4 regions of the Pararhizobium sp. DWP3-4 genome follow, and region 2 is predicted to be linked to each of the others. Evidence: predicted binding sites of a transcription regulator. Region 2 holds the regulator's gene; each other region holds the start of a gene.

What was found. Region 2 encodes LexA, which represses DNA repair genes until DNA is damaged. Its sites were predicted from a motif close to TGTTCNNNNTGTGTTCNG; they were not measured.
Region 1: the regulator LexA is predicted to act here: its motif matches at 2,466-2,483, upstream of parE (DNA topoisomerase IV subunit B).
Region 3: the regulator LexA is predicted to act here: its motif matches at 2,117-2,134, upstream of ACP7E6_RS12060 (DNA polymerase IV).
Region 4: the regulator LexA is predicted to act here: its motif matches at 1,911-1,928, upstream of ACP7E6_RS28765 (ATP-dependent helicase).

Annotation. Positions count from the first base shown of each region.
Region 1 is NZ_JAFCXF010000004.1:217,981-222,191, forward strand. It holds gene ACP7E6_RS12865 (GNAT family N-acetyltransferase) at 1-67, shown strand, start outside; gene parE (DNA topoisomerase IV subunit B) at 173-2,248, opposite strand; gene ACP7E6_RS12875 (alpha/beta hydrolase) at 2,490-3,374, shown strand; gene ACP7E6_RS12880 (UbiA family prenyltransferase) at 3,500-4,211, shown strand, end outside.
Region 2 is NZ_JAFCXF010000001.1:1,050,068-1,054,278, reverse strand. It holds gene ACP7E6_RS05005 (LysE family translocator) at 1-502, opposite strand, end outside; gene ACP7E6_RS05000 (hypothetical protein) at 958-1,176, shown strand; tRNA gene ACP7E6_RS04995 (tRNA-Cys) at 1,404-1,477, opposite strand; gene lexA (transcriptional repressor LexA) at 1,993-2,703, opposite strand; gene ACP7E6_RS04985 (hypothetical protein) at 3,238-3,516, opposite strand; tRNA gene ACP7E6_RS04980 (tRNA-Asn) at 3,736-3,810, shown strand; gene ACP7E6_RS04975 (APH(3'') family aminoglycoside O-phosphotransferase) at 4,192-4,211, shown strand, end outside.
Region 3 is NZ_JAFCXF010000004.1:76,278-80,488, reverse strand. It holds gene ACP7E6_RS12080 (PleD family two-component system response regulator) at 1-430, opposite strand, end outside; gene ACP7E6_RS12075 (response regulator) at 546-917, opposite strand; gene ACP7E6_RS12070 (DUF3572 domain-containing protein) at 1,082-1,354, shown strand; gene ACP7E6_RS12065 (hypothetical protein) at 1,351-1,998, shown strand; gene ACP7E6_RS12060 (DNA polymerase IV) at 2,139-3,428, shown strand; gene ACP7E6_RS12055 (L,D-transpeptidase family protein) at 3,532-4,211, shown strand, end outside.
Region 4 is NZ_JAFCXF010000027.1:1,122-5,332, reverse strand. It holds gene ACP7E6_RS28765 (ATP-dependent helicase) at 1-1,783, opposite strand, end outside; partial or broken gene ACP7E6_RS28760 (damage-inducible mutagenesis protein) at 1,959-2,204, shown strand; gene ACP7E6_RS28755 (hypothetical protein) at 2,152-2,463, opposite strand; gene ACP7E6_RS28750 (ankyrin repeat domain-containing protein) at 2,456-2,863, opposite strand; partial or broken gene glnQ (glutamine ABC transporter ATP-binding protein GlnQ) at 3,137-3,446, shown strand; gene ACP7E6_RS28740 (ferric reductase-like transmembrane domain-containing protein) at 3,714-4,211, opposite strand, start outside.

The DNA of each region.
Region 1 (4,211 bases), on a different contig from region 2:
GATCGGGCCGTTCGGTTCTTATCAACCGGACCCGCTCAGCCTGTTCATGGAAAAAGCCATCGCCTGACGCAGAGTCAGTTCCTCGCAGGGAAAATCGTTTCCGCTCCGTCAGTTGGAGCGGAAAGTTGAATCAATTCAGCAGCGTGTTGAATCGGCCTATCAAGGCTTTGACCTAGATGTCCAGGTTGTCCGCAAACACGGCACGTTCCTGAATGAAGCGGAAGCGGGCGTCGGCCTTGGTGCCCATCAGGTTGTCGACGGCTTCGCGCGTGCCTTCGAAATCCACCTCGTCGATGGCAACCTTCAGCAGCGTGCGCTTGGCCGGATCCATGGTGGTTTCCTTCAGCTGCGCCGGCATCATTTCGCCAAGTCCCTTGAAGCGGCCGATCTCGACCTTGCCGCGGCCGTTGAATTCCGTCTCCATCAGTTCCACCCGATGGGCGTCGTCGCGGGCGTAGAGCGTCCTGGCCCCTTGCGTGATGCGGTAGAGCGGCGGCACGGCCAGATAAAGATGGCCACCCCGCACGAGCTCCGGCATTTCCTGGTAGAAGAACGTGATCAGCAGCGAGGCGATATGGGCGCCATCGACGTCGGCATCGGTCATGACGATGACGCGCTCGTAGCGCAAATCCTCCTCGCGGTACTTGCTGCGCGTGCCGCAGCCGAGCGCCTGGATGAGATCGCTGATCTGCTGGTTGGCTCCAAGCTTTTCACGGCCGGCGCTGGCAACATTGAGGATCTTGCCGCGCAGCGGCAGGATCGCCTGGTTGGAGCGGTTGCGTGCCTGCTTGGCCGAGCCGCCAGCCGAATCGCCTTCGACGATGAACAGTTCGGCGCCCTCGGCCGAATTCTGCGAGCAGTCGGCAAGCTTGCCCGGCAGGCGCAGCTTGCGCACCGCCGATTTGCGGGTAACCTCTTTTTCCTTGCGGCGGCGCACCCGTTCGTCGGCGCGCTCGATCACCCATTCCAAGAGCTTATGGGCTTCCTGCGGGTTGTCGGCGAGAAAATGGTCGAACGGATCGCGCAGCGCGTTTTCGACGATGCGCTGGGCTTCGACGGTCGCCAGCTTGTCCTTGGTCTGGCCGACGAATTCCGGTTCGCGGATGAACACCGACAGCATGCCGGCCGCCGAGATCATCACGTCTTCGGTAGTGACGATCGCCGCGCGCTTGTTCTGCGTCAGTTCGGCATAGGCCTTCAGGCCCTTGGTCAGCGCGATGCGGAAGCCGGCTTCATGCGTGCCGCCTTCGGGTGTCGGAATGGTGTTGCAATAGGAATGCACGACGCTGTCGCCGCCATACCAGGTGACCGCCCATTCCATCGCGCCGTGGCCGCCGGTCTTTTCCGTCTTGCCGGCAAAGATTTCGCGGGTGACGGTGAATTCCTTGCCCATCGTCGCCTGAAGGTAGTCCTTCAAGCCGCCGGGGAAGTGGAACACCGCCTTGTCCGGCGTATCCGTGCCTTCGATCAGTGCCGGATCGCAGGACCAGCGGATTTCGACGCCGCCGAACAGATAAGCCTTCGACCGCGCCATGCGAAACAGCCGGGCCGGATCGAATTTTGCGTGCGAACCGAAGATCTCCGGGTCCGGGTGGAATTTCACCTTGGTGCCGCGCCGGTTCTGGATATCGCCCAGCTCCTCCAGCCCGCCTTGCGGAATGCCGCGCGAAAAGCGCTGGCGGTAGAGCTTGCGATTGCGCGCAACTTCGACTTCGAGAATGTCCGAAAGCGCGTTGACGACGGAAACGCCGACGCCGTGCAGACCACCTGAGGTCTCGTAGACCTTGCTGTCGAACTTGCCGCCTGCGTGCAGGATGGTCATGATGACTTCGAGCGTCGACTTGCCCGGGAATTTCGGATGGTTCTCGACCGGGATACCGCGGCCGTTATCGGTGACCGACAGGCAGCCTTCGGCGTCGAGATGGACGTCGATGAAATTGGCGTGTCCGGCGACCGCTTCGTCCATCGAATTGTCGATGACTTCGGCAAACAGGTGATGAAGCGCCTTTTCGTCGGTGCCGCCAATATACATGCCCGGCCGCCGGCGAACCGGCTCCAGCCCCTCCAGAACTTCGATCGTCGAGGCATTGTAATCGCCGGTATCGGCCTTCAGCGTCGTGGAGGCGCCGCTGCGCTGTTCCACCACGGGAGCGGCGGGCGTCACAACGACCGGCTTCGGCACGACGGCATCCGTCGCAGGCTTCGGTACCAGGGGCAATGCTGAAAAGAGATCGTTGCTGTCGGTCATAGTCTGTTTTGATGTCTTTCCGTGGTGGCGGCTTCAGATCCGGGCCGGGGTGCGGACTGGGCCGTCATGAATGTCTGCACGAATCGCCGGAATTCTGCCAAATTCCTGGCGCGAGAGCGACTTGGCCAGCCTTGTGTCTCAGCCGCACGCGTCAACACGCCGATCGTGCCTTCAATAGCCCCAACTGTTGCTTTGCGGAAGGTCCGATGGCAAGGCTTGGATCAAAAGAGGAACATTCCGGATGCACCTGTCCACAGCTCATTTGATCTTTCGCGTTGTTTTTGCCTCAATTGTCATGGTCGTCTTGGCTTTGCCGGCGCAGGCAGCACCGCTGAAGCCATTCAAGGACGAGCTGTTTTCCTACGGAACGGTACTGGAAACCGGGGATGACGGCGATTACCGCGTCATCGATTACGATAAGATGCGCGATATCCACGGCCGCGACCAGGAGCCGGAACGCCGGGTAAGGCGGGCCTATGTGTCGCTCGGTGTCAAGCGCGCGCAGGCCAACGAGACGCTTGATCTGGCCAACCGGCCGCTCGATGTGTTGCGGGTCGGTGCCCCGAGTGGTGCGGCATTCACGGTCATCTTCATCCACGGCCGGGGCGGCGACCGGCGGCTCGGCGCCAACGACTGGTCGTTCGGCGGCAATTTCAATCGCCTGAAGAACCTCGCTGTTGAAAACGGCGGTGCCTACTATGCCCCGAGCATCCGCTCCTTCGATGATGCGGGTGTCGCAGACATCGCCGGACTGGTCGCCTTTGCCCGACAGCAATCACCGGGCAGGCCGGTGGTGCTAGCCTGTGCCTCGATGGGCAGCTTCATCTGCTGGGGCATCACCCGAAACCCCCAGGCGGTTGCGGCCCTCAAGGGCATGATGATCATGGGGGGGCCTGCCGATCCCACGTTCAACAAGAGTGCCGCCTACAAAAAGAAACTGCCGATCTTCTTCAGTCACGGCAGCGACGACAGCGTCTATGCAGCCGCCGATCAGATTGCGTTCTACCGGTCGTTGAAGAAAGCCAATTATCCCAGCCGCTTCGTGCTGTTCCAGACCGGATCGCATGGCACCCCCGTTCGCATGACGGACTGGCGCGATGCGTTAAACTGGATCGGGCTTGACTGAAGCTCCTAATATATCCGGGATTCGTTAACCAACGCCGTAGTTTGAAACTTTAAGGCGAGCGCTGTTTGCTTTTTCGAAACCTGATCATGGGACTGTCCCAGGGGTATATTATCGGGGTTTGATCTATGGATGCTCGGACAGAAACGCGGCATATTCCGCTGTGCGTCGATCTCGATGGCACGTTGCTTGCCGCCGACACGCTCTGGGAGGGCGTGGCGATCATCCTCTTGCGCAATCCGTTGATGGTGTTTGCAGTCCTTGTCTGGATGGCGAAGGGCAAGGCACGGCTGAAATACGAGGTTGCTGCGCGCTCCGGACGTCAGGCGGCCGACTGGCCCTATCGCGAGGCGGTACTTCAACGCCTGGCACGCGAACGCGAAACCGGCCGGCAAGTCATTCTGGTCACCGGCGCCGCCGAAAGCGTCGCGCTCGGGGTCGCAGCTCATACCGGCGCTTTTTCCTCCGTCCTGCACAGCACCACGGACATCAACCTCACCAGCCGCCGCAAGCGGGAAAAACTGATCGAACAGTTCGGCGAGGGCGGGTTCGACTATATGGGCAACAGCCGCGATGACGTGCCGGTGTTTGATGCCGCGCGCAAGGCGATTGTCGTGGCACCCGATGCCGCCGCCGAAAAATGGCGGCGGGCCCATGATGCCGAGCGGCTCGATCTCGGCAGCGCCGCACCTTTCGCCGCCCTGAAATCGATCCGGGTGCATCAATGGGCAAAGAATGTGTTGATCGGCGTGCCGATGATCCTCAACCACGACATTCTGCACATGGATGCGGTGGTCAATGTCATCCTGGCGTTCTTCGCCTTCAGTTTTCTTGCCTCGG
Region 2 (4,211 bases):
TGCCGACGGCGACCAGGTCAGCGATGGACAAGGCCAGATTGACGATCAGACCAAGGATGAGAAACTGCAGCCACACAGGTGTGCCGGGTGCCGGGTCGATGAATTGCGGCAGGAAGGTCAGAAAAAACAGCGCGGTCTTGGGATTGAGGACCTCGACGACGATACTGTCACGCAGAACGCCGGGCGCTGCGTTGGCAATTTTTTCGCCGTCCCGCCGGCGGCCAAGAAACATGGTGACACCCAACCACACGAGATAGGCGGCGCCGGCGAATTTGATGACATTGTAAACGGCGGGCGCTTGGTCGAGAATCGCCGCCAAACCCAATGCTGTCGCGACGATATGAACGTAGCAGCCCAGATGAATACCGAAGGCCGCCATCAATCCGGCCCGCGGCCCGTGCGCCAGTGTCTGTGCCGTCATGTAGAGAATGGCAGGGCCTGGCATGCAAGCGAAAATCAGAGTCGCAAAGGCGAACGGCATCAACTGTTCCAGTGGCAACATAGCGGCTCCTCCAACCGGTAGCGCCGCCCCTTGTTCAGAACGGCGTTGATGAAGCCATCCCGGTCAAGCCGCGATTCTGTCATCGACGCCGGGAGAAATGCACGCAGGAGGGGTGCAAGAGACATACGGCAGGTGCCGTATTTCGGCATGAACAGGCAGTCGAACTGCCACCAGCGTTAACGGCGGGTTACCGCCATTGCTGGTGATCATTGGGGGCCGCAGCATCAAAATGCGTCATGCGCATTTCACAGGCGATGCATGCCGTGCGGATGGATGATGAGCAGTGATCGTTCGGTGCATATTATGGCGAGATTGTTTCCCCGGCTGCCAAATTATGTTATCGTCACTCCTACGCATTGAGTACGCATTCAGCAGTGGAGCGCCCGTGACCAGCGTGTTGCAGCGTCTGTTCCCCACTTGAACGTATGTGCTGCAAGCCGGCGAAGGAGAATGCAATGCATTACAGCGTGCAGTTTTTCACTTGGACCCCGAAGCAGGGCGTCCATCAGGTCGGATCCACCATCGAGATCGATGCGGTCAACCCGAAGCTTGCGGCCGTGTCACTGCTCGGACTTCGGCTGGACGAAACAGGTGCAGCCAAAAAACTGGCGGTACGCGTCTGGACGAAACCGGATGACAGCAAGGCCGATTGCGCCTGCTTCTATTATCATTGATTAGCCCCGGTCCGTGATATCCCGACCGCAACGGTGGACGCGGAACGCCCATCCATTGTTGCCGACTGCTTGTCTCTTCCTGATCAAGAGTGCCGGATTAAAACAACGGTCCAGAGGTTCTGCCTGAAAAAATCGCGTGGAAGGATTTGCTCGCGCCGTAATCGACCTTGGTCGAAACGGCAACGCCGTTGCTCGTTTCCGCCTGAGACTGACATCTGTGGGAAATTTGGAGGCCTCGCCCGGAATTGAACCGGGGTGCAAGGATTTGCAGTCCTCTGCGTCACCACTCCGCCACGAGGCCTCACGAGTTCAAATAGTCGAACTGTGGCGGCGGTTTAGAATGATCCTAGACAAATCGCAAGAGGATATTTCTCAAAAACGCTCTTGGCCAGTTCCGAAATGATATTTCCGATCTGTCGTCACAACCCTGAGGCGACGCTTAAGTTGGCCTCCGACAAACCGGAACGAGATCACAGCAGCCGATGAAAATTCGCAACGCCCCTGCCCTGATCGATTGGTGCATTACCGAAGGGAATGGAAGGCGGGTTTCGAAAGTCGCCCCATAGTCAGGCGCCATCTCCGCCGTGTTGAATGATGGAGCGGCCCCGCCGCTGGTTGACTTGGCTGAAACCAAGTCCTGCCAAGTACCAAGTTTGAAAGCAGCGCTGAGAAGACGTGATCTCAAATCCAACGCATCGCCAACGCCTTGTCGCTCCGAGCTCTGCGGCCGTTTTCCATCGTCATTCGAGTTTTTTTGCGTTGCAGTGCGCATCGCTCGGTTATCACCTGATCATGCGGGCAGAAGACGTGGTCCGTTCAATGGTAACGGCGGATCAGTCCGACAAGTTTCCCCTGTATCTTGACCCGGTCAGGCCCGAAGATGCGGGTTTCGTAGGCAGGGTTGGCGGCCTCCAGTGCGATCGACGCCCCTTTCCGTCGAAAACGCTTCAGCGTCGCTTCCTCGTCATCAACCAAAGCGACGACGATTTCGCCCGGGCTGGCGCTGTTCGTGTTGCGGATGATGACCGTGTCGCCATCCAGAATACCTGCCTCGATCATCGAATCGCCGCGTACTTCAAGTGCATAATGCTCGCCTGCGCCGACCATCTCGAGGGGCACGGAAATATCATGCGTGTTGTTCTGGATCGCCGAGATCGGCACACCGGCGGCAATCCTGCCCATCACCGGTATCGAGACCGTATCGCTGTTTGCGGCGGCTTTGGCGGGAGCTGCAGGGGCCGGTTGCACGCCAAGACTGCCCTGAATGATGCTCGGTGAAAAGCCCCGCTTGGGTTGGAGGCTCATCGAATAGGCCTCCGGCAACTTGATCACCTCCAGTGCACGCGCACGGTTGGGAAGGCGGCGGATAAACCCCCTCTCCTCAAGCGCTGTGATCAGCCGGTGAATGCCGGATTTTGAGGCCAGATCCAGCGCATCCTTCATTTCATCGAACGATGGAGGCACACCCGACTCTTTCATTCTTTCGTGAATGAACAGAAGCAGTTCCTGTTGCTTGCGGGTCAGCATGAACGATCACTCCAGAATCGAGAAACAAATCAAGAACGAACATTATCTGTTCCATATGTGTTCCGCAAGTGCTTAAAAATCATCGAATGTTTTCAAAGGGCACATGGCGACACAAACGATCGGATCGGGTCCTTTCATCCTACTGTTTTCACCGGAGTATTCCCGCTCGCGCAGAAGTGGGCCGTATTACAGAACCTCTGCACAACCTGGAGCGGTTCGTTTGTAAGGACCGTGGCTCCAAAAAAGACTGATGGATGTAATGGCACGGCATGTCGATGAGCGTGGCAATGTCGTTTTCGCCGGAAAAGACAAACCGAACCGCACAGCTAAATGCCAAAAGGCATGTCAGGATTTCTTGGGCGGCTGGTGTTGCTGGCTTTGAGGTGCGGGAATGTTTAGCAAGAGCACAGAGGTTAATGCCGCGACCCCGAGTCCAGGAGAATGCCCCGGCAGCCGGTGTGGCGACGCGGCCCAATCAAGGAACGATCGACACCCCCTAGCATGATGTCCTGAAACAGCAGCTGTTACGGTGTTCTAATTGGACGCTTGCCATTTTCGCGCCCACCACACCGATAGCCTGCGTCGCCGGCGCCTGACGAAGGCGAGATCATGCGACAGGACAAGGAACCCCAGCGGCACCATCCAGAATCCGAGGACCGGCAGAAACCCGAGGATGCCGCCAAAAATCAACGTGCCGCCGATGGTGATGCGCAATAGACGCGATTGCGGCAGCCGCATCCGCCATGAACCAATGACCAGTTCATGCGTTCGCGCGTCGATGCCGAATTTTTTCGTTTTTTGCGGTTCTGCCATATATTCCACCTATCAAGCGTAAAGCGCGTGCCCGTTATGCTACAGTCCCGCAATGCCAAGGGTTTGGCTCGCAGGCAGCCGGAATGCGCTGCCTCCCACAGATGGGAAGTTCTCCACAGTCTGACAAGATTGTGCGTTTTTTTTGAAAAACCGCTTGGCAAATCGGAAAAGCATTTGTATTAGCAGCCTCACTTCTGCAGGACATACCGCCGCAGATGATCCCTGGTAGCTCAGCGGTAGAGCATTCGACTGTTAATCGACAGGTCGCCGGTTCGAATCCGGCCCGGGGAGCCAGTTTTCAAAGGCCTTGCTGAAAAAGCAAGGCCTTTTTGATTCGAGGCGAATGGGTCGGCCGGTAACCGGCGTGGCATGGTAGTTTGCGGTATCATCGGTCATCGCCACCAGCGGGGCACCTAGCCCTTCGATCATCAACAGCAATGCAAAGGTCGCGGTGTTGTGTCGAATCTCAGCTTCACGAATGCACCGGTTTGGCAGAAGTCCCCGCGCCCTTCGACCTTTGTCAGCAAAAAGAAACCGCGCAAAAACCCGGCTTTCTGTTCAGTGACGGTGAAATTGCGGTTGCCAAAATCTATGTGGTGCGGGGGCGCAATTCGCCTTCGCTAAACAGGCCGTGGGGGATGATACGTGACTGACTTTCGATCCGGTACGGCCCGGTTGCCAGGATTTTCTCTGGG
Region 3 (4,211 bases), on a different contig from region 2:
TATCCTGCAGACCGACATTGTGGGCGGTTTCGGCGCGAAGGCGCAGCTCGTCGCTGACATTCTTCAGCCGAACCAGGCTTTTGACGCGCGACATCAGTTGCAGGTCGTTGACGGGCTTGGTGAGAAAATCGTCAGCGCCGGCCTTCAGCCCTCTCACGCGGTCCGATGGCTGATCAAGCGCGGTGACCATGACGACGGGAATATGCGCCGTGCGCGGGTTCGACTTGAGCCGTTCACAGACTTCAAACCCGTCAATACCCGGCATCATAATATCGAGCAGGATGAGATCGACCGGCTGTTTCTCGCAGATTGCCAAAGCCTCATAACCATCGGCTGCCGTCAGCACATCAAAATACTCAGCCACAAGGCGCGCCTCGAGCAACTTGACGTTGGCCGGGATGTCATCGACGACGAGGATCCGTGCAGTCATGCAATCTTTCCTGCCAATACGCGCCTGAAACAGAAAGCCGGTTCAACTTTCAATGCCGTTTCACGCGCAAGAATATCGTTGAGGGGCATTCCTGCTGGAAACCCCTGGCGCTGCATCAGGCATCGCCCAAATAAGTCTTGATCGTCTCGATAAATTTCGGCACCGAGATGGGCTTGGAGACATAGGCCTCGCAGCCTCCCTGCCGGATGCGCTCTTCGTCGCCCTTCATTGCGAACGCCGTGACGGCGATCACCGGGATAACATGCAATTCGTCGTCTTCCTTCAGCCATTTGGTCACCTCCAGCCCGGAAACCTCCGGAAGCTGGATGTCCATCAGGATCAGGTCAGGGCGATGTTTGCGCGCAAGATCAAGGGCTTCCATACCATTCCGGGTCTGAATCGTCGTGTATCCGGATGCCTCGATCAGGTCACGAAAGAGCTTCATGTTCAGCTCATTGTCTTCAACAATCATAACCTGTTTGGGCATTTCGATCCCTTGATTTGCGGTTCCGGCTTGCATGGCCGTCGCATCGCTATAAGTTGCGGCGCGGTTGGGCTCATCGCCCCGGAAGCTTGAAGCTACAGCGATTTGGTTGAAAAACCGGTAATATTCCGTAGAAAATTGCCCGAATGCAAGAAGGACATCTGGACGTGACCCCATCCGAAGAAACAGCGATTTCCATCCTCGGCTGGCTTGCAAACGAACCGGAACTGCTCGGACGTTTCCTGGCACTGACGGGCACCGATCCATCATCCATGCGCCAAGCCGCCGCCGACCCCGGTTTCCTTGCCGGCATCGTCGATTTCCTCATGGGCCATGAGCCGACCCTCATGGATTTCTGCGCGGCGACCGGCACGCGGCCCGAGGATGTGGTGCGTGCCCATGCGATCCTGTCTGGCCCGGACAATCCGGGAGATTTCTGACTGTGACGGATACGCTTGATCTCAACCATATCCGTCTGACCGACCGGCCGCTGATCGTCTGCGACATCGATGAGGTTGTGCTTGAATTCCTGACACCATTTGGCAACTTCCTGCGCGCGTGCGGCCGTGATCTTCTGCCCCGCTCCTTTCGCCTGCATGGCAATATCGTAGAGCTTGACAGCGGCTTGCCGGTCGAGGACGCGAAAACGAGCGAACTGCTGGAGACTTTCTTCCGGCTGCAGGACCAGTGGCAGACGCCGGCAGATCGCGTTGTCGATACCCTGGCCGGGCTTTCCGCTGAAGCGGATATCATCTTCCTGACCGCGATGCCGCCACGTCACAGCGGCACACGCCGGTCGCTGCTCGACCGCCACGGCTTGCACTATCCCCTGCTTGCCAGCGAAGAGCCAAAGGGACCGATCATCAAGCGCCTGCACGATGCCCGCGACGTGCCGCTGGTATTCATCGACGATATCCTGCGCAATCTGCAGTCCGTTCAGACCCATGCGCCAGATTGCCTGCTGATCAACCTGATGGCCAACGACCAGTTCCGGGCGATGGCACCCGATCCGGGCGACGGTATCGCCAAGGCGGAGCGCTGGACGGACGCAGCCGCGATCATCCGCACGCATCTGCTGCGGTGAATGCCGGCCGGAAAACCGACGCTGGGCACAAAAATCGCTCAAGCTGACCTTTCCTGGGGAGGTCAAAGATTGCCTTCCCATGTCTTGAGACTCGTCAGTTTAGGGCGTATCGTGAAAATGTTCAACTTTTGTTCTGATCGATGCAAACAGACGCGCAGCAGTTTCCAGGGTTTTGCCGAGACTGTCTCACGGGCCAACCGGCCGGCATTCGCCGTTGCCGGGCCTGCGGCAGCCCACGCCTGCTCTATCATTCAGAACTCTATCAGCTGACGCTCGCCCATATCGATTGCGACGCCTTCTATGCCTCGGTGGAGAAACGGGACAATCCGGACCTTGCCGACAAACCGGTGATCATCGGCGGCGGCAAGCGCGGTGTCGTGTCCACCGCCTGCTATATCGCCCGCATCCATGGGGTGCGCTCCGCCATGCCGATGTTCAAGGCGCTGGAGGCCTGTCCGCAGGCCGTCGTCATCAAGCCGGACATGGAGAAATACGTGCGGGTCGGCCGCCAGGTGCGCACGCTGATGCAGGAACTGACGCCGCTGGTTCAGCCGCTGTCGATCGACGAGGCCTTTCTGGAGCTGAAAGGCACCGAGCGCCTGCATCACGATCCCCCTGCCCGCACACTGGCAAAATTCGCCCGGCGGATCGAACAGGAAATCGGCATTACCGTTTCGGTAGGCCTGTCCTATTGCAAGTTCCTCGCCAAGGTGGCGTCCGACCTGCAGAAGCCGCGCGGCTTTTCGGTCATTGGCGCTGCCGAGGCGCTGGATTTTCTGAAAGACAGGTCAGTGACGCTGATCTGGGGCGTCGGCAAGGCCTTTGCGGCAACCCTGGAGCGCGACGGTATCCGCACCATAGGCCAATTGCAGACAATGGACGAAACCGACCTGATGAAGCGCTACGGCACGATGGGGCAGCGCCTCTACCGGCTGTCACGCGGCCAGGACGAGCGCACCGTCGATATCGACGGTGAAGCCAAGAGCGTTTCCTCGGAAACGACATTCAACGACGACCTCTGTAACTATGACGACCTGGTGACGCATCTGCGCCGGTTGAGCGAACAGGTGGCCCACCGGCTGCGCAAGGCCGACATTGCCGGCCAGACCGTCGTGCTCAAGCTGAAGACCGCCGACTTCAAGAGCCGGACGCGCAACCGCCGTCTCGACAGCCCGACCCGGCTTGCCGACCGGATTTTCCGCACCGGCATGCAGCTTCTGGACAAGGAGACCGACGGCACGAAATTCCGCCTGATCGGCATCGGTGTCTCCGACCTCTCCAATCCCGACCTTGCCGATCCGCCCGATCTCGTCGATACGCAGGCGACGCGGCGCGCGGCGGCGGAAGCCGCGATCAATACGCTGCGCGACAAATTCGGCAAGGCGACGGTCGAGACCGGCTATACGTTCGGCAAGGGCCGGCGAAAATAACCGGCTTCACATTCCCGTGTTCCGCGCGGAGCAGCAAAGTTTCCTTAAACCTCTCAGGCTAGGCTGATGTTGTGTTTGTTGCGTCCGGATGTTCCTCATGGTTTTGCGTTTTACATTTGGTCTCGGCCTCGCCTCCGCCCTGTCTGCCAGCGTGGCATTCGCGGGCGAGCAGGCTCCCCTGCAGATCGTCGTGTCGCGGGACCAGCAATCGCTGGTGGTCTATGACGGCAACACAGTCGTCGCCACGTCGAATGTCTCGACGGGCAAAGCCGGCCATTCGACGCCGACAGGCATTTTCTCGATCCTGGAAAAACGCCGGTTTCACAAGTCGAACATCTATTCGAACGCCCCGATGCCGTTCATGCAGCGTCTGACCTGGTCGGGCATCGCGCTGCACGCCTCCAATCACGTTCCAAGCTATCCGGCCTCGCATGGCTGCGTGCGGCTGCCGGACGCCTTTGCCAAACAGCTGTTCAAGATGACCGGGCGTGGTTTGCATGTGCTGATCTCCGATCGCCAGCTGACGCCGGTTGCGATCTCCGATCCGTTGCTGTTCCAGCCGAAAGAGAAAGAACCGGCATTGCTGTCGGACGCGACGTTGCGGCCAAGTGTTTCACAGATCCCCACTCAATCCGTCGAAGTGGCCACGATAGAGCCCGCACCGGAAAAACCGGTTGCCGTCGAGATGGAAAAACTGCCGCCGATCCGGATGCTGATCACCCATCGCGGCACACGCGAAATCACCATGGATATCCAGAGTCTGCTCAACGAACTCGGTTATGC
Region 4 (4,211 bases), on a different contig from region 2:
CGGTTCCAAGATCTGAGGGTATGCAACCGTCGACCACATTGAGCATGAAGACAGCGCGCCATTCCTGGCCTTTGGCCGAATGGATGGTCGACAGGATCAGATAGTCTTCGTCGAGCAGCGGCACCCCGGCCTGGTCGCTGGTGGCGTCAGGCGGATCGAGCGTCAGTTCGGTCAGGAAGCGTTCGCGCGAGGGGTATCCACTGGCGATCTGCTCGAGCTGCAGCAGGTCGGCCTTGCGGGTGTCGGCATCCTCATGGATGCGATCGAGATGCGGTTCATACCAGAGGCGTGCCTGACCGATATCCGAGGGCCAGCCATCTTCGGTCTTGCGCAGGTTTGCGAGCAACTGAACGAAGGATGTCCAGTCTTCGCCGGTCTTGGGCGGAGGCGGGATTTCAGCCAGGGCCAGCAGCGGCTCCGGGTCGGTCGCGATCGTCTCGAGAATATTGCCGGCCGTCTTTGGCCCGATCCCCGGCAGCATCTGCAGCAGGCGAAAGCCGGCGACGCGGTCGCGCGGGTTCTGGGCAAACCGCAGAACGGCCAGCATGTCCTTCACATGGGCGCTGTCGAGAAACTTCAGGCCGCCGAATTTGACGAAGGGAATGTTGCGGCGGGTCAGCTCAACCTCGAGCGGACCGCTATGACTGGACGTGCGGAACAACACGGCCTGGTTCTTCAGCGTCATGCCGGTCTCGCGATTGGCCAGCACCTGGTCGACGATGAAGTTTGCCTGCTCGGTTTCATCCTTGACGGTGACGAGTTTCGGTCGCTCCAGCGATTGCCGGTCGGTCCACAGGTTCTTGGTGAAGCGCTCGCGCGCCAGATCGATGACGCCGTTTGCCGCAGCCAGGATCGGCTGCGTCGAGCGGTAATTGCGGTCGAGGGTGATGATATCGGCGGCCGGACTGAAGGATGATGGGAAATTGAGGATGTTGCGAACGGTTGCTGCCCGAAACGAATAGATCGATTGCGCATCGTCGCCAACCACGGTCAGACCACGACCGCCGGGTTTAAGCGCCATCAGCACCGAGGCCTGAAGCCTGTTGGTATCCTGGTATTCGTCAACCATCACATGGTCAAAGCGGTTGCCAATATCGTCGGCAAGATCAGGATCGCTGACCATCTGGGCCCAGTATAGCAGCAGGTCGTCGTAATCGAGGACGTTCTGGACCTGCTTGGCTTCGACATAAGCAGCAAACAGCTGCTTTAGTTGTTCTTCCCAGGTCACCACCCATGGAAAGTGCTGGCGCAGGATTTCATTCAGCGGTGTCTGCGAGTTGACCACTCGCGAATAGATTGACAGGCAGGTGCCCTTGGTCGGAAATCGGCTCTCGGTCTTGGACAACCCGAGTTCGTGACGGGCAAGGTTCATCAGGTCGGCACTGTCCTCGCGATCATGGATGGTGAAATCTACGTTCAGTCCAATCTGCTCGGCATAGATCCGCAGCAACCGTGCCCCGATCCCGTGAAACGTGCCAGACCAGGCCAGCGCGTCGGCGAGAATGCCGGAATTGGCGCCAAGCACATGTTTGCAGATCCGCTCCACACGGCGCGCCATTTCGGACGCCGCTCGACGGGAAAATGTCATCAGCAGCATGCGCCGCGGATCGGCGCCGTTGACGATCAGATGCGCCACCCGATGCGCCAAGGTATTGGTCTTGCCGGATCCGGCGCCGGCGATGATTAGTAGCGGTCCCGCCACTTGTCCGTCTGCCAGTCCAACGCCGAATTGCACAGCCTGCCTCTGCTGCTCGTTCAGTTTTCCCAAATAGGAAACCGTCATGCCGTGATCCCCGATAGTTGCCAGTCTGTCCCGGCCGTTTTGGTTTGGATGCCCGTCGCATGTGCGTCGCGTTCCTAACTCACCGCCATGCCTACCGTCCGAATCAGAACTGACTCGTCGGGATAACAAGAACAAATAATGAACATATCAGCTGCGATCGCCGCTGGAAAGCCCAGAGCAAGGGTCTGCGTTTGACGGGCTTGGCGCCGTTGTCGCAGAGTTAGTTCGTCTTCCGATGACGGCTTCCAGATGACTGCAGGTTGCGGCGGAAACGTCCGGCACCATCGGCATCGCGCTGCGCCGATGCCGGCGCCCGATAGAGGGAATAGACTTCGGTCAACCAATGGCCGCCACGACACGGTGGCGCATCAGCGTTCTTCCCTCTGAGCCGCTCCCTTTGCTGGGCATCGGCCGAGCGAAACGATGCAGATCATTTCAGCCTTTGCAATGAATTGGTCCAGTGTCATACGTTCGAGAGCCATAGCTTCGTCCCAGAGACTCTCTATCAACACCCCCTCGCGTGTGAGTTTCACGCTGAACGCATTGCCGGTAATGGCTAATTCGTGATGCCCCGCACGGACATTCTTGGCATAGCCAAGGTATTGCTCGCGATCGGCTAAAGTGCGTATGTCACTATCCACGAGTTCTTCAATCAGCGTTCTCACCGATACGTCATTCATCTTTCAAGGAAATTCCGTAGAATTCGAGTAGCAATCTGCCATCCTTGATTCGTAAATCGGCATTTGCCCCACCAGCAACCAACAGTTTTACCATCTCGAGATATCCGTCCCTTCTGTCGCTCGCCGCATAGGCCAATGGCGTGCTGCCGCCTTGATCCTGTGCGTCTACAAAGGCGCCGGCATTGATCAATGCCCGAGCCACATCGATGTGCTTGTAAAGCGCCGCATAGTGGAGCGGTGTCATCTTTCGACGGTCCGACTTATTTGAATCGGCATGCTTTTCAAGCAGCAGATCGACCGTGCTCTTATCATTTTCGATGACGGCGCGAAGCAGAATCGAGCTTCCATCCCTGGCATCGACCGAGTTCACGTCGATGCCTTGCTTGACGAGGACTTTAATCGTCTCGAAATCGTCGATGACGAAAGCCTTTTATAGTTCTTGATCCAATTTTTCAGCCATGGGTCAGTGGATTTGGGGGCAGGGGGCCTGTCGGGACTTAGAAGATGGGGGTAGTCCTAGCCGGCAACGTCGAGGGAGCCAGACTGGAGCTTTTCGACAATCAGCGCAAGCCTGAATGTCGATTTGCACTCGTCATGCGGGGTGCTCAATGCAGACGAGGGCGGCCCTTCCGGCTCTGGGAAATCCACGCTGATCCGCTGCTTCAACCGGCGCCAGCAACAGCGCGTCGCGATCGCCCGCAGCCTCTGCATGGAGCCGGCCGTCATGCTATTTGACGAGCCGACTTCAGCACTGGATCCGGAAATGGTCTCGGAAGTTCTTGATACGATGTCGAGCCTTGCTCGTGACGGCATGACGATGGTCTGCGTCACCCACGAGATGGGTTTTTGCGCGAGCGGTTGCCGATCGGGTGATTTTCATGAATTCCGGCCAGATCATCGAAGAGGGGAGTCCGGAGGAATTCTTCACCAACCCGCAGCATGAGCGTACGAAACTGTTCCTCAGCCAAATTCTCATGCATTGAGAACAAATTCCTAAGTCGAACAGGTAAATCGAGGCCAGTTGTTCGAATCTAATCAAGGCGGTGGAGTTGGACAAGCTTCCAGGCCATGACCTTGTAGCAGGCGAATGGGAGCGGCTATAAGACGAGAGCTGTGCCGTCTCCACCGGAATCCAAAGCAATGAGCAATAGGGCGTTGCCATGTAAGTTTCGGCCGCAATTCGGATACGCCGGGTTGGGTGGTGACGAAACGAACGCCATTCGACGACGGTCCTCATGAGGTCCAGAAGGTCATTCCTTACCTGGAGCGCGCCTTCTTGCACGCAGCCACGGGGTCGCTACCGCGGCCATGGTTGCTGTCATGGCGAGACCGCACAGCACGGCCTTCGACGTTGTGGTCATCGTGCCCTCGATCAACATTGCGTGGACTGCACCACCAAGCACTACGATGCTGACGAGGCTCGCGTGGCCGACGCGCCAGGAACGCGGCGAGAGACGCCGCCGCAACAGAGAGAGTAGCGCGGCTGCAAAGAGAGCCCACATGGATGCCACCCCCCAGACAGAAAACGGTGTTGGCGAGCGCAACAGTAGCGCGTCGACTATGTCGGGAGGGCTGGTGATCCACAGGCCAGCGACGTGAACAACAACGGTCGCGACCAAAAGCACGCCTACTGCACGGTGGACAAGACGGCCCAGCGGCAGGTGCAGGCCAGGCAGCCATCCACGCGCGAGGAGGGGTTGGACCAGAAGGAGGCAGAGAGCAATGACGCCCGCCAAGCCGGCAGCTAT